4 regions of the Streptomyces sp. bgisy159 genome follow, and region 1 is predicted to be linked to each of the others. Evidence: riboswitches for the same ligand, from Rfam matches in the RefSeq annotation. Region 1 holds a riboswitch; each other region holds the start of a gene.
What was found. Region 1 has a riboswitch for cyclic di-AMP ahead of AC3ET3_RS01920 (M23 family metallopeptidase). Riboswitches for the same ligand answer to the same signal wherever they lie in the genome.

Region 2: linked by a shared signal. The riboswitch ahead of AC3ET3_RS02390 (C40 family peptidase) and the one ahead of AC3ET3_RS01920 (M23 family metallopeptidase) in region 1 are both predicted to bind cyclic di-AMP.
Region 3: linked by a shared signal. The riboswitch ahead of AC3ET3_RS11930 (transglycosylase family protein) and the one ahead of AC3ET3_RS01920 (M23 family metallopeptidase) in region 1 are both predicted to bind cyclic di-AMP.
Region 4: linked by a shared signal. The riboswitch ahead of AC3ET3_RS34790 (M23 family metallopeptidase) and the one ahead of AC3ET3_RS01920 (M23 family metallopeptidase) in region 1 are both predicted to bind cyclic di-AMP.

What each region holds. Positions count from the first base shown of each region.
Region 1 is NZ_JBYIQX010000001.1:401,638-405,028, forward strand. It holds gene AC3ET3_RS01910 (dihydrofolate reductase family protein) at 1-831, shown strand, start outside; tRNA gene AC3ET3_RS01915 (tRNA-Met) at 943-1,016, shown strand; cyclic di-AMP (ydaO/yuaA leader) riboswitch at 1,344-1,502, shown strand; gene AC3ET3_RS01920 (M23 family metallopeptidase) at 1,510-2,553, shown strand; gene AC3ET3_RS01925 (aldo/keto reductase) at 2,714-3,391, shown strand, end outside.
Region 2 is NZ_JBYIQX010000002.1:84,306-87,696, forward strand. It holds gene pcrA (DNA helicase PcrA) at 1-988, opposite strand, end outside; cyclic di-AMP (ydaO/yuaA leader) riboswitch at 1,247-1,417, shown strand; gene AC3ET3_RS02390 (C40 family peptidase) at 1,426-2,607, shown strand; gene AC3ET3_RS02395 (SLAC1 family transporter) at 2,700-3,391, shown strand, end outside.
Region 3 is NZ_JBYIQX010000009.1:98,176-101,566, forward strand. It holds gene AC3ET3_RS11920 (cytochrome P450 family protein) at 1-44, shown strand, start outside; gene AC3ET3_RS11925 (transglycosylase family protein) at 239-1,357, shown strand; cyclic di-AMP (ydaO/yuaA leader) riboswitch at 1,553-1,719, shown strand; gene AC3ET3_RS11930 (transglycosylase family protein) at 1,724-2,434, shown strand; gene eno (phosphopyruvate hydratase) at 2,726-3,391, shown strand, end outside.
Region 4 is NZ_JBYIQX010000072.1:12,829-16,219, reverse strand. It holds gene AC3ET3_RS34795 (tyrosine-protein phosphatase) at 1-610, opposite strand, end outside; cyclic di-AMP (ydaO/yuaA leader) riboswitch at 1,368-1,530, shown strand; gene AC3ET3_RS34790 (M23 family metallopeptidase) at 1,535-2,527, shown strand; gene AC3ET3_RS34785 (SGNH/GDSL hydrolase family protein) at 2,740-3,391, shown strand, end outside.

The DNA of each region.
Region 1 (3,391 bases):
ACCGGCGGCGACAGGGTCGTCTACACGACGGACAAGGGTGCCGAGACCGCCGGGCGGGCCGGGCTCGCCGCCGACATCGTCCCGCTCGGCCCCGACCTCGACTGGCGCCGCGTCCTGGAGCACCTGCACGACGAGCGCGGCGTACGCCGCCTCATGGTCGAGGGCGGCGGAACCGTCCACACCCAGCTCCTGCAGCAGGGCCTCGCCGACGAACTCCAGCTGGTCCTCGCCCCGCTCTTCGTCGGTGACCCGGGCGCGCCCCGCCTCTTCGGCCCCGGCGTCTACCAGCCCGGCCGGCTGCGGCTCGTGGAGACCCGCCGGATCGAGGACGTCGTGCTCATGCGCTACGAGCCCACCGCACCCGGCACCGGCACCGTCCCCACCGCGGCGGACCACCACTGGCTCGCCCTCGCCTGCGAACTCGCGGAGCGGTGCCCGCCGTCGCCGTCCGCGTTCAGCGTGGGCGCGGTGGTCGTGGCCGCCGACGGCACCGAACTCGCCCGCGGGCACTCCCGCGAGGCCGGCGACCCCGTCGCGCACGCCGAGGAGGCCGCCCTGGCCAAGATCGACCGGGACGACGCCCGCCTGGCCACGGCCACCGTGTACAGCAGCCTGGAACCCTGCACCCACCGCGCCTCCCGCCCCACTCCCTGCGCCCGGCTGGTGCTGGCGGCCGGAGTGCGCCGGGTGGTGACGGCCTGGCGTGAGCCGGACACCTTCGTGGCGGCGGCCGACGGCGCCGGGCAGCTCACGGCGCTGGGCGCGGACGTCGTCGTACTCCCCGAGCACGAGGCCCGGGCGAAGCGGCCGAACCGCCATCTCCTCGGGTGACGCCCGGCATGGCGCACCCCGGCCGACCCGTCGGCCGACCCGTCTCCGACCAGCGGAAACCAACCGTTTGGCTTTCTGCCCCCGGCATGACGTACACTCGAGACACAACGACGCGGGGTGGAGCAGCTCGGTAGCTCGCTGGGCTCATAACCCAGAGGTCGCAGGTTCAAATCCTGTCCCCGCTACTGAAGGCCGAGGGCCGGAATCCGAGAGGGTTCCGGCCCTCGGTGTTTTCGGCAGCCGTCCCTCCTCCTGCCCCTTCTTCACGTTCTGTCATCAGGCGACCGCCCTGCGCATAACATCTGAGTCACCATCAAAATCCGTGTGACTGCTGAGGTCGGTGCGGATCACGCCGACGGCGAGTCAACTCGCCCCATTTGGGCCGTTCATGGGCCTAAAGTCCAGGCCAAAAAGTCGTGATGATCAAGCGGAACGGCTTGGAAACCCGCCCTCGGGTCTATTAACGTTCGATAACGCAGCGCGGTCGTCCCAGCCGTCACAAGAGGCGGCTCCGTGCGCACGCGCCGAATCCCGCAAGGGAACCGGGGAACCACCACCTTGGGGTGAATCACGCGGAAACCGCCGCGAGCAGCGGCCGGTATACGCGCGTAGGAGACCTTCCCGCTCCGAACCCGTCAGCTAACCCGGTAGGCGACGGAAGGAAAGGAGTACGCCCGCGTGGCGTCCAACCGGCCTGCCCCAGAAGCCCCGTCCGTGCCCGGCCCGCGTCTCACCGAGACGTTCGGCTACGGCGGCCACCGCAGCGACGAGGGCCCCTGGGAGGAGTGGAACCCCACCGCGGATTCCATTCGCCCGGTGCGCGGCCGGCACCGCGTCGCCAAGCAGCGCGGCGGTGGGTTCGCCCGCAGCTCCACCGTGCTCGGCGTCGGCGTCATAGCCGCCGTCAGCGCCGGCGGTATGGCCAGCGCCAACACCGGCAAGCCGCCGGTCGCCATCTCCCTGCCCGACCTGCCGGGTGTCGGCTCGCTGATCTCCGACGACGGCGGCTCGGACGACACCGACGCCGACGACGGCGCCGCGCTCAGCAGCCTGGCCGCCCCCGCGGCCGACGCCGCCCAGGGCTCCGCCGACGCCGGCGAGGCGCTGCGCAACCGGATCATGGCGCAGGCCGAGTCGCAGCAGAGCCAGGTCGAGACCAAGGCCCAGGCCGCCGCGCAGGCCGCGGTCGCCAAGGCGGAGGCCGAGGCCGTCGCCAAGGCCGAGGAGGAGGCCGAGGCCGCCGCCGAGGCCGCCAAGAAGAAGGCGGCGGAGGAAGCCGCGCGCAAGGCCGAGCAGGAGCGACTCGCCCGGCTCGCCAAGCAGTTCACGCTGCCGACCTCCTCGTACACCATCACCTCGACCTTCGGTCAGGCCGGCGCCTACTGGTCCTCCGGGTACCACACCGGCCTCGACTTCGCCGCGCCCACGGGCACGCTCCTCAAGGCCATCCACAGCGGCACGATCACCTTCGCCGGCTGGGACGGTTCCTACGGCTACAAGACCGTCCTCACGCTCGACGACGGCACGGAGCTCTGGTACGCCCACCAGTCGTCGATCAGCGTGAGCGTGGGGCAGAAGGTGTCCACGGGCGAGGTCATCGGCCGCGTGGGCGCGACCGGCAACGTCACCGGCGCCCACCTGCACCTGGAGGTCCACCCCGACGGTGCGGCGAGCGGCATCGACCCGGCGGCGTGGCTGCGCGGCAAGGGCCTGTCCGTCTGATCTGACGCCCGGCGGGGCGGTGACGGACCGGTGGGCGCGGTGGACGGGACGTGAGCGTGGTCGGCGGGGCGTGTGCGAGGTCGGCGGGCCATGGGTGCGGTCGGCGGCCATGAGTGCGGTCGGTGGAATCAGCGGCTCCGAGTGATCGTTGCACTGATACATGACTTCTCTGCGCAAGCTCGGCAACTCCGACCTCGCCGTCTCCCCGCTCGCCCTGGGCGGCAACGTATTCGGCTGGACCGCCGACGAGGCGGCCTCCTTCGCCGTACTGGACGCCTACACGGCGGCCGGCGGTAACTTCCTCGACACCGCCGACTCCTACTCCGCGTGGGTCGACGGCAACAGCGGCGGCGAGTCCGAGACGGTCATCGGCAAGTGGCTCAGGGCGCGCGGCAACCGTGACGACGTGGTGATCGCGACCAAGGTGAGCCAGCACCCCGAGTACCGGGGGCTGTCCGCCGCCACGATCAAGGCGGCCGCCGACGCCTCGCTGCGGCGCCTGGGCACCGACCGTATCGACCTCTACTACACGCACTTCGACCAGCCCGACACCCCGGTCGAGGAGATCATCGGCGCACTGGACGAACTGGTGCGGGCCGGCAAGGTCCGGCACATCGCGGCCTCCAACATCGGGCCCGGGCGGCTGCGGCAGTCCCTGGACTTCTCCGACCGCGAGGGCCTGGCCCGCTACGTCGCCCTCCAGCCGCACTACAACCTGGTCTCCCGTGACACGTACGAGGGGGCCCTGCGGGACCTCGCCGCCGCGGAGGGCCTGGCCGCGGTGCCGTACTTCGCGCTCGCGTCCGGCTTCCTCACCGGCAAGTACCGCCCCGGTACG
Region 2 (3,391 bases), on a different contig from region 1:
GGTCGGCGTCGCCCACGACGCACAGCTCGGCGGGCGGCACGTCGTACTCGCTCGGGGGCGCGTCGACGGGGTGCTCGGCGCTGCCGACCAGCTCGCGCACGAGGGCGTACTGGGCGTGGTTGGTGTCCTGGTACTCGTCGACCAGGACGTGCCGGAAGCGGCGGCGGTAGTGCTCGGCGACGTCCGGGAAGGCCCGCAGCAGGTTGACCGTGGTCATGATCAGGTCGTCGAAGTCCAGCGCGTTCGCCTCACGCAGGCGGGACTGGTAGAGCGCGTACGCCTGGGCGAGGGTCTTCTCGAAACCGTCGGCGGCCTGGGCGGCGAAGTCCTCCTCGTCGATCAGCTCGTTCTTCAGGTTGCTGATCTTGGCGCTGAACGACTTGGGCGGGAAGCGCTTCGGGTCCAGGTCCAGGTCCCGGCAGACCAGGGCCATCAGACGCTTGGAGTCGGCGGCGTCGTAGATCGAGAACGACGAGGTGAAGCCGAGCTTCTTGCTCTCCCGGCGCAGGATGCGTACGCACGCGCTGTGGAAAGTCATGACCCACATGGCGCCCGCGCGCGGGCCGACCAAGTGCTCGACGCGCTCCTTCATCTCGCCGGCGGCCTTGTTGGTGAAGGTGATCGCGAGGATCTGCCCGGGGTGCACGTTCCGCTCGGCGAGCAGGTACGCGATGCGGTGGGTGAGCACCCGGGTCTTGCCGGAGCCGGCGCCGGCCACGATGAGCAGCGGGGTGCCGGAGTGGACGACGGCGGCGCGCTGGTTGTCGTTCAGCCCCTCGATCAGCGCGGCGGCGTCCAGGGCGGGGCGCGGGGCGCCGTCGCGGTAGTGGGTGTCCCGGTCCGGGGGCACGTCGAACTTCCCGCCGAACAGATCGTCCGGAACCTGCTCCGGAGCGTGATCGTCCTCGGGCGGCGGCGGGGGTTCCTCCCCGTGCCCGCGGGGGGCCTGGAGGTCCGCCAGGAAGCTGTCGTCAAAGAGGCTGCTCATCGCTCTCCGAGTCTAGGGCGCCTCACTGACAACCGGCCGCCGTACCGGAACATCGGCGTCGGGGGTGAGGATCCTCACCACCTGACGCGCGCGCCGCCCACCTCACCGAACGGGGCCTCACCGTGACCGTCCGAAGCCGGACGAAGAAGGTCACGAAAATGTATCGGGCATATCACCCATCAACCTTCACAGGGGCCACACCGGTTGGCTACCGTGCGGGCGGGCCGTACGACCCCCACCGGCGAACGTCGCCGGGCCGCGCGGCCTCCGCCGAGTCCGGCGCGCCCCTCATGGCGACCGGAGCCGGGGACCCACCGACCTTGGGGTGAATCGGCCCGCCTCCCCTCCCGGGAACGAGCCGTAGGGCAACCCTTCCGATCGTCCGCCCGAACCCGACAGCTAACTCGGTAGGCGGAACATGGAAGGAGTCGCCTCCCTTGGCGTCGCAGCACCGCAAGCCGCGTTCCGCCGGTTCGCGCGTGGCCGGGATCCGCACCCCCGCCCTCGCCACCGCCGCCCTGACCTCCGTGGCCCTGCTCTCCCAGACGGCGAACGCCGCGCCCTCCGACGACGGCAGACCCAGCCTGGAGGAGGTCGAGAAGAAGGTCGACGACCTGTACCGGCAGGCGGAGTCGGCCACCGAGAAGTACAACGCCGCCAAGGAGCGGACGGCCAAGCAGCGCAAGCAGGTCGACACCCTTCTGGACGACGTCGCCCAGCGCACCCAGAAGCTCAACGCGGCCCGCGAGGAGCTGGGTTCCTACGCGGCCGCGCAGTACCGCACCGGTGCGGCCGTGCCGGACACCGCGACCTTCCTGCTCGCGGACTCCGCGCAGGACTACTTCGACCAGTCCCAGCTGATGAACCGGATGACCGACCGTCAGAAGGACGCGGTCGACGACTACATCACCGAGCAGTCGGAGACGATGCGCAAGCGCCGGGAGGCGTCGCAGAGCCTGCAGACGCTGACCGAGACGCAGAACGAGCTCAAGACCGCCAAGGCCACCGTCCAGAAGAAGCTCGGCGACGCGCGCGAACTGCTGGCGGAGCTGACGGCGCAGGAGAAGGCCCGGCTCGCCGAGATCGAGCGGCAGAAGCGGGAGGAGGCCGCCCGCAAGGCCGCGGAGCTGGCCGAGCGGCAGGCGGCCGAGGAAGCGGCCCGACAGGCGGCCGCCCAGCAGGACACCTCGACGCCGGCCGGCTCCACCGCGGACACCTCGGGCTCGACGGCGGCCGCTCCGGCCACCGACTCCTCGTACACCACGAAGGCCGAGAAGGCTCTCGCCTTCGCCCGCGCGCAGGTCGGCAAGCCCTACGTCTGGGGCGCCACCGGGCCCGACTCCTACGACTGCTCCGGCCTCACCCAGGCCGCCTGGAAAGCCGCCGACGTCACTCTCCCGCGCACCACCTGGGACCAGGTCGAGGCCGGCACCACGGTCCCCCTGTCCCAGGCCCAGCCTGGTGACCTCGTCTTCTTCTACGGCGACATCAGCCACGTCGGCCTCTACATCGGCAACGGCATGATGATCCACGCCCCGAAGCCCGGCGCGTACGTCCGTGAGGAGTCCATCTACTACGACGGCGAGTCCTCGATCCACAGCGTGGTCCGCCCGGCCTGACCGCTCCCGGTCTCCCCCGGCCCGGCCGTTTTTGTCGCCGCCCGCGTGCGCGCCCCACTCCGGCGTCGGAGCGGGGTCCGTAGCATCGGTGCATGTCCGGGACGATCACATCGCTGTACGACCGGTGGGGGCGGCGTCCGCCGGCGGCCGGGGCCGCCGTCATGGCGACCGGCATCGTGTCGGTCGGGCTGGACCTGACCGGTTACGACACGCTGTCGCTGATCGCGTTGGCGACAGCGTCGCTCGCGTGGGCACTGCTGGCGGCGGACTTCACCGCGCGGCTGCTGTGGGACCGCAAGCGGTGGCTGGCCGAGGCGGGCACGCCGGGCGCGCTCACCGCCGTGGCCGCGACGGCGGTGCTCGGGACCCGGTTCTCCGCGATGGGCCGGCACACGCTCGCCGGGGCTCTGCTGGCGCTGGCGGTGCTGTGGTGGCCGGTGCTCCTCGTGGACGTCGTGCGGCACCGGCGGGACCGCATGCCGGGCTCGGTGTTCCTGTGCACCGTGGCCACGCAGGCGCTCGCCGCGCTCGGCGCGACGCTCGCCCGGGCGCAGGGCCTGGCCTGGCTCGCGCACGCGGCGCTCGTGGTGTTCTGGCTGGGCCTCGGGCTCTACGCCTTCGCTCTGGCCCATTTCGACTTCCGGGAGATCGCCACCGGCGCCGGGGACCACTGGGTGGCCGCCGGGGGGCTGTCGACCTCCGCACTCGCGGGCGCCAATCTGCTCAGCGCCGACGACACCGGTCTGCGCCTGTGGAACGCCGACGACACGGGCGTCCTGCGCAC
Region 3 (3,391 bases), on a different contig from region 1:
GACTGCGCACACTGCCGGTGCGGTTCACGCCGCCTCAGATCTGAGTGGACGTCACCGTAGGGGCCCGTACCGGTGCGTCCGCAAGCGTGACGCCCCCTCACCGCTGTGATCTTCACGTGATCTGCGCGGCATGAACTTGTGACAAGTGATCGTCTGCCTATACGTTCACTCGTCAATGCGACGGGGTAGGCAGCGCACCCGCCGCGTGGGTCACCGCTGTCTTGAGAAAGGCCTTCGCATGCTCTCCGGGAACGGTCGTCACCGTCGCCCCCGCCAGGCTCCGGCCCTCCTCGTCGCGGCCGGGGTGACCGGGTCCGCCATCGCCATCCCGTTGCTCGGCGCCTCCGGCGCCAGCGCGGCCGACGGCACGGTGTGGGACAAGGTGGCGGAGTGTGAGACCGGCGGCTCGTGGAGTGCCGACGAGGGCAACGGCGAGTACGGCGGACTCAGCCTCACCCAGGACGACTGGGAGGCGTACGGCGGTCTGGCCTACGCGCCCAGCGCCGACATGGCCAGCCGCAGCCAGCAGATCGCGGTCGCGCAGAAGCTGCTCGCCGCCGAGGGGATCGGCGCCTGGGGCACCTGTGGACTGACCTCCGGGCTCACCCAGCAGAACGGCGCGGTCTCCGTGGACACCGGCGTGGCCGCGGACTCCTCGACCGGCGGCCTGTCGGACTCCGGTAAGAGTTCGCCCGGTTCGCCCGGTTCGTCTGGCTCATCAGGCAAGTCATCGAATGCCGATGGCTCAGTCCATTCATCCGGTTCGTCTGCTTCATCTCCTTCCAGCGGCTCGACCGGTACGCCCGGTTCATCCAGCTCCTCCGGTTCCTCCACCTCCGCCGGGGTGTCCGGCGACGGGTCGGGGTCACCGTCCGACGGCCCGGCTGCCGGTTCGTCGGCCGGCCCCTCCGCTGACAATGGGGCACCTTCGGGCTCTTCGTCCGGTACGGCGGAAAACTCCCCGGAGTCCGATGTGTCCGCCTCTGGTGAACCCGGGGCCGCTGGCGGGCGTGCGTCCGACGGCTCGTCCTCGATCGCGCCGGATGGGGGCGACCCGGACAACTCGGGGCAGTACGCGGGCACCTGGAGCCTTGTCGACACCGGCTCGATCGGCACCGGGCGGCATCGCGGCGTCCCCGCCGAGGAGTCCGTACAGGGCGCCGCCCGGGAGTCCGGCGAAGGCGCCGCGGACGGATCCTCGTACGTGGTCCGCGACGGCGACACGCTCGCCTCCATCGCCGACTCCCTTGAGGTCACCGGCGGATGGCATGCGCTCTATGACGGCAACAGGGACGTCATCGGGCCCGACCCGAGTCACATCGTCCCCGGTCAGACCCTGTCTGTCGGTAGCGAATAGGGCGAAAACGCAAGGGAGTTCACGCCCCACTTCACTCCATAATGTCCGGTTTGGTGAAAGTGTGGGATGAGTCTCAGAAGTGCTGATCGTCTTTGAAATTCCGCCGAGCGCCTGTCTACGGTCGTGACCGCTCGGCAACCCGAGCCCCGGCCGTCGCAACGCCGAATCCTGCCAGCGGCTGCCCGGGAACAGTCGTCGCGTCAAGCGCCGCAGGCAGGAGCGGGGGACCCAAGGTAAGCGCCGTGCCCGGCAGTTGCGCCGGAGCGGCTAGGGGTGGAGCCGAGCCTCCCAGGAGGCCCGGCCGGGCAACTCAACCGGCCCGAACCCGACAGCTCACCTCGCAGGCGTCGGTGAGGGGATCGATCCATGCTGTTTTCCGGCAAGGGCAAGCACCGCCGTCCGTCCAAGACCGCTCGTGCCATCGCCGTCGTCGGCGTCACCGGCGCCGCCGCCGTGGCCGCCCCGCTGATGGCGGCCGGCAGCGCCTCCGCCGCCACCGCCTCCGAGTGGGACGCCGTCGCCCAGTGCGAGTCCGGCGGCAACTGGTCCATCAACACCGGGAACGGGTACTACGGCGGCCTGCAGTTCGCCTCCTCCACCTGGGCCGCGTACGGCGGCACGCAGTACGCCCCGCGTGCCGATCTCGCCACCAAGTCCCAGCAGATAGCCGTCGCCGAGAAGGTCCTCGCGGGCCAGGGTAAGGGCGCCTGGCCGGTCTGCGGCGTCGGCCTGTCCGGTGCCTCCTACACCGGCGACTCCGGCTCGGGCACCGGCAGCAGCGCGGGCACCACCCGCTCCACCGGCGAGCAGGGCACCTCCCGCTCCGCCGAGCGCCCCGCGCCGAAGCCCAAGAGCGCCCCCAAGACCCAGAAGAGCCACAAGACGGTCACCACCCCGACCGGCAAGAAGGTCCAGAAGGGCGACGGCGAGTACAAGGTCGTCAAGGGTGACACCCTCAGCAGCATCGCCGCGAAGCACCACGTCGAGGGCGGCTGGCAGAAGCTGTTCCAGCTGAACAAGGACATCGTCGAGGACGCCGACCTGATCTACCCGGGTCAGCAGCTCCACCTGAAGTGACGAGCGGCCGCCCGGGCGGCCCCGCACCTCGTCCCGGCTCCCCGCCCCGGCGCGTCATCCCCCGTACGCGCCGGGGCGGGGTTTTGCGCGCCCGCCCCTCGCCCCGGCTCACCCTCCTATTTGACTCCCTGTTCACCCCCCCTTTGTTCCGGGTGGGAACAATGGGTACCGTCAGACCTTGTCCACGGGACGGTCGGTCGGCTGGCCGATGGCCCGGAGACGGTTAGGCTCTAGTCGCACGGCCCACGTGGCCCCGCACTTTCAGCGTCACATCCCAAGAAGGAGATGCTCGTGCCGTCCATCGACGTCGTCGTAGCCCGGGAAATCCTGGACTCCCGAGGCAACCCCACGGTCGAGGTCGAGGTCGGCCTCGACGACGGCAGCACGGGTCGTGCCGCCGTCCCGTCCGGCGCCTCCACCGGTGCCTTCGAGGCCATCGAGCTGCGCGACGGTGACCCCAACCGCTACCAGGGCAAGGGCGTCGAGAAGGCCGTCCTGGCGGTCATCGAGCAGATCGGCCCGGAGCTCGTCGGCTACGACGCCACCGAGCAGCGCCTGATCGACCAGGCGATGTTCGACCTGGACGCCACCGACAACAAGGGCTCGCTCGGCGCCAACGCCATCCTCGGTGTCTCGCTCGCCGTCGCCCACGCCGCCTCCGAGGCCAGCGACCTGCCGCTCTTCCGCTACCTGGGCGGTCCGAACGCGCACCTGCTGCCGGTGCCGATGATGAACATCCTGAACGGCGGCTCGCACGCCGACTCCAACGTGGACATCCAGGAGTTCATGATCGCCCCGATCGGCGCGGAGTCCTTCTCCGAGGCCCTGCGCTGGGGTACCGAGGTCTACCACACCCTGAAGAAGGTCCTGAAGAACAAGGGCCTGTCCACCGGCCTCGGCGACGAGGGCGGCTTCGCCCCGAACCTCGGCTCCAACCGCGAGGCCCTCGACCTCATC
Region 4 (3,391 bases), on a different contig from region 1:
CGCTGCCGCTGCGGTGCACCTTGTAGCGGCGGTGCTTGGCGTTGGACTCCAGGTAGTCGGCGAGGATCGCCTCCCGCTCGACGTTCACCGCCAGCAGGGTGACGGCCACCGACAGCCCCGCGCGGTCCTTGCCCGCTGCACAGTGCATCAGCGCCGGGACGCTGTCCTGCGCCAGCGCGTGCAGCACCCGCGCGTGCTCGCCCGTACGCTCCTTGATGATCGTGCGGTACGACACGATCATCCGGTCGGCCGCCTTGCCGTCGCCCAGGATGCCGCGCAGTTGCTCGATGTCCCCGTCGCGGACCATCTTCCAGAACTCCGCGCCGTCGGCCGGGTCCGACAGCGGCAGGTTCACATTGCGCACGCCCGGCAGTTCGACGTCCGGGCCCTCCAGCTTCTGGTCCGCCGCGTTGCGGAAGTCGAAGACGGTGTGCAGACCCAGCTTGCCCAGGAACGCCGCGTCCTCGTCGGTCGCGTGCGCCAGGTGGCCGCTGCGGAACAGTACGCCGTGCCGCACCCGCCGACCGTCCGCGGTCGGCAGCCCGCCCACGTCACGGAAGTTGCGTACGCCTGCCAGTCGGTGCTCGGTCGACGGGATCTGCTGCGTCACGGGGGCTCCCTCCCTGTCGCTCCCGGTCGGCGCGGCTCACGGGTGGGCCGACGGGACGCTCTCGACCTTACGGCATCGCTCGCCTGGGGCAACGGGTTGTCCACAGGCGTGCGGAGGCGTCATGGCGGCGTCAGGAGTTGTCCACAGGCCGGTGCCCGAGCGCTCCGCCAGATCGCGGAAGACGGCCGGACGGCGCTGCTCTCGCGGTCCACGCGTGGTTACGCCCTGCGGCTGACCGGGGACGGTAAGTCGCTTCACTGGCTCCGGTCGCAGCGACACGGCGAACCCGCTCCGGCGGTCCGGCTGTGCGGGCCGCACTCCACGGCGTCGTGCGAATGCCGCGAAATGGGTGAAATGCGCCGAGAGGTGCTGTCGCGTCCCAGTCTGCGGACCGGGCTGCGGGTGACTTCGAAGTGGTGGTTGTCCTGCTGCGTCGCATCTGAGTGCTCTGTCCTAATTAACACTTTATAGCTTCTTTCGCTCCAACTCGTCGTGCAGGAGCGAAAGCTGGAGCCGCGTCACGTGAGCATCGTCATACCGGTGACCGAGTGTTGCGCGTCATGTCCACGTAATGCAGTTCTCTTTCAAGGTGATTCATCGGAATGGCCGTCGCTTTGTTGCACGCAGGGTGACGGGGAATTCCCTCCGGAACGCGAAGGAAAGGCACCGTCGGTGCAACCTCTGCTTGTTTCCGCACGTCGTGGTCGCTTACGTTCACCACCGATCCGGACGGACGCCTAATCCTGCCGCCGCCCGGAGCCCGCACCCACCCACCCGTGTACGGCAGGAGCGGGGGACCCACAGGTTTCACCGCCTGTTCCGGTTCCCGGAACGGCTAGGGGTAAAGCAGCGCCCTCGGCGCGGCCGGGCATCTCCAGCCCGCACCCGACAGCTCACCTCGCAGGCGCCGGAGAGGAATTCGCCATGCCCGCGAAGGGTAAGCACCGCCGTCCGAAGGCCCAGCGCCTCACCCGTTCCCTCGCCGTCGCCGGAACCGGCGGCGCGGCTCTCGCCCTTCCGCTGTTCGGCGCGACCGGCGCCCACGCGGCGACGAACGAGTCGGTCGCCTCGGTCGCCGAGAAGGCCGTCACGGCCGTGCCGGTCGCGCAGAAGGCCGCCGCCCAGCAGACCGCCGCCGAGAAGGGCGCGGAGAAGAAGGCCGCCGCGCGGATCTACACCGTCCGCTCCGGTGACTACCTTTCCAAGATCGCGAACGAGCAGCGGGTCAGCGGCGGCTGGCAGCGGCTCTACCGCGACAACCGCGAGGCCGTCGGCGACGACCCGTCGCTGATCCACCCCGGCCTGAAGCTGTCGATCGGCAAGAAGGCCGCGTCGACGGACGGCGCCGCGAAGAAGCCGGCGAAGACCGCCCCCAAGAAGGCGTCGAAGTCGTCGAAGACCACCGCCTCGAAGTCGTCGAAGAGCACCGCGTCGAAGTCCTCGAAGCCCTCCGAGTCGGCGGCGTCCGCCAAGGCGTCGACCACGACGCAGGCCGCCACGTCCGCCGGCGGGTTCTCCGCACCCGTCTCCGGCGCCACCGTCGGCACCGCGTACCGCACCGCCGGCAGCATGTGGTCCAGCGGCTACCACACCGGTGTCGACTTCGTCGTCCCGACCGGTACCTCCCTCAAGGCCGTCGGCGCGGGCACGGTCGTCTCCGCGGGCTGGGGCGGCGCGTACGGCAACCAGGTCGTCATCCGGCTCGCCGACGGCTATTACGCCCAGTACGCCCACCTCTCCTCGCTGTCCGTCTCGGCCGGGCAGTCGGTGAGCGCCGGCCAGCAGGTCGGCCTGTCGGGCGCGACCGGCAACGTGACCGGCCCGCACCTGCACTTCGAGATCCGCACCACGCCGAACTACGGCTCGGACATCGACCCCGTCGCCTACCTGCGCTCGCACGGCGTCTCCGTCGGCTGACCCCCGCTGCCGAAGGCCGGACCCCGATCCCCTGGGTCCGGCCTTCGGTGTACCCGGGGCCGGGTTCCGGCCTCGGTATTCCCCGCTTGACGAAGTATTGGGACGTGGCTTATCTCACCGTCCGTCAATCCCTGCCTACGGTCGCGTAGGTCACATTCCACGGTGAATCATGAACTGCTGTGGCAGACGATTCGAAGAGTGACAGCAGATCAGTGATCGGGTCGTACGTGGCGGTGGGGGACAGCTTCACCGAGGGCGTCGGCGACCCCGGCCCCGACGGAGCGTTCGTCGGCTGGGCCGACCGGCTCGCGGTGCTCCTCGCCGACCGGCGGCCCGAGGGCGACTTCCGCTACACCAACCTCGCCGTCCGCGGGAAACTGCTCGACCAGATCATGGCGGACCAGCTCCCGCGCGCCGTCGAACTGGCCCCGGACCTGGTGTCGTTCTGCGCGGGTGGAAACGACATCATCCGCCCCGGCACCGACCCCGACGAGGTCGCCGAGCGGTTCGAACGCGCCGTGGCGGCGCTGACCGGGACGGCAGGCAAGGTACTGGTGACCACCGGCTTCGACACCCGCGGCGTCCCGGTGCTCAAGCACCTGCGCGGCAAGATCGCGACCTACAACGGGCATGTGCGCGCCATCGCCGACCGGTACGGCTGTCCGGTGCTCGACCTGTGGTCGCTGAGGTCCGTGCAGGACCGCCGGGCCTGGGACGACGACCGGCTCCATCTGTCCCCCGAGGGCCACACGCGCGTGGCGCTGCGCGCCGGGCAGGCCCTCGGCCTGCGGGTGCCGGCCGACCCGGAGCAGCCCTGGCCCCCGCTGCCGCCGCGCGGCACCCTTGAGGTCCGCAAGGACGACG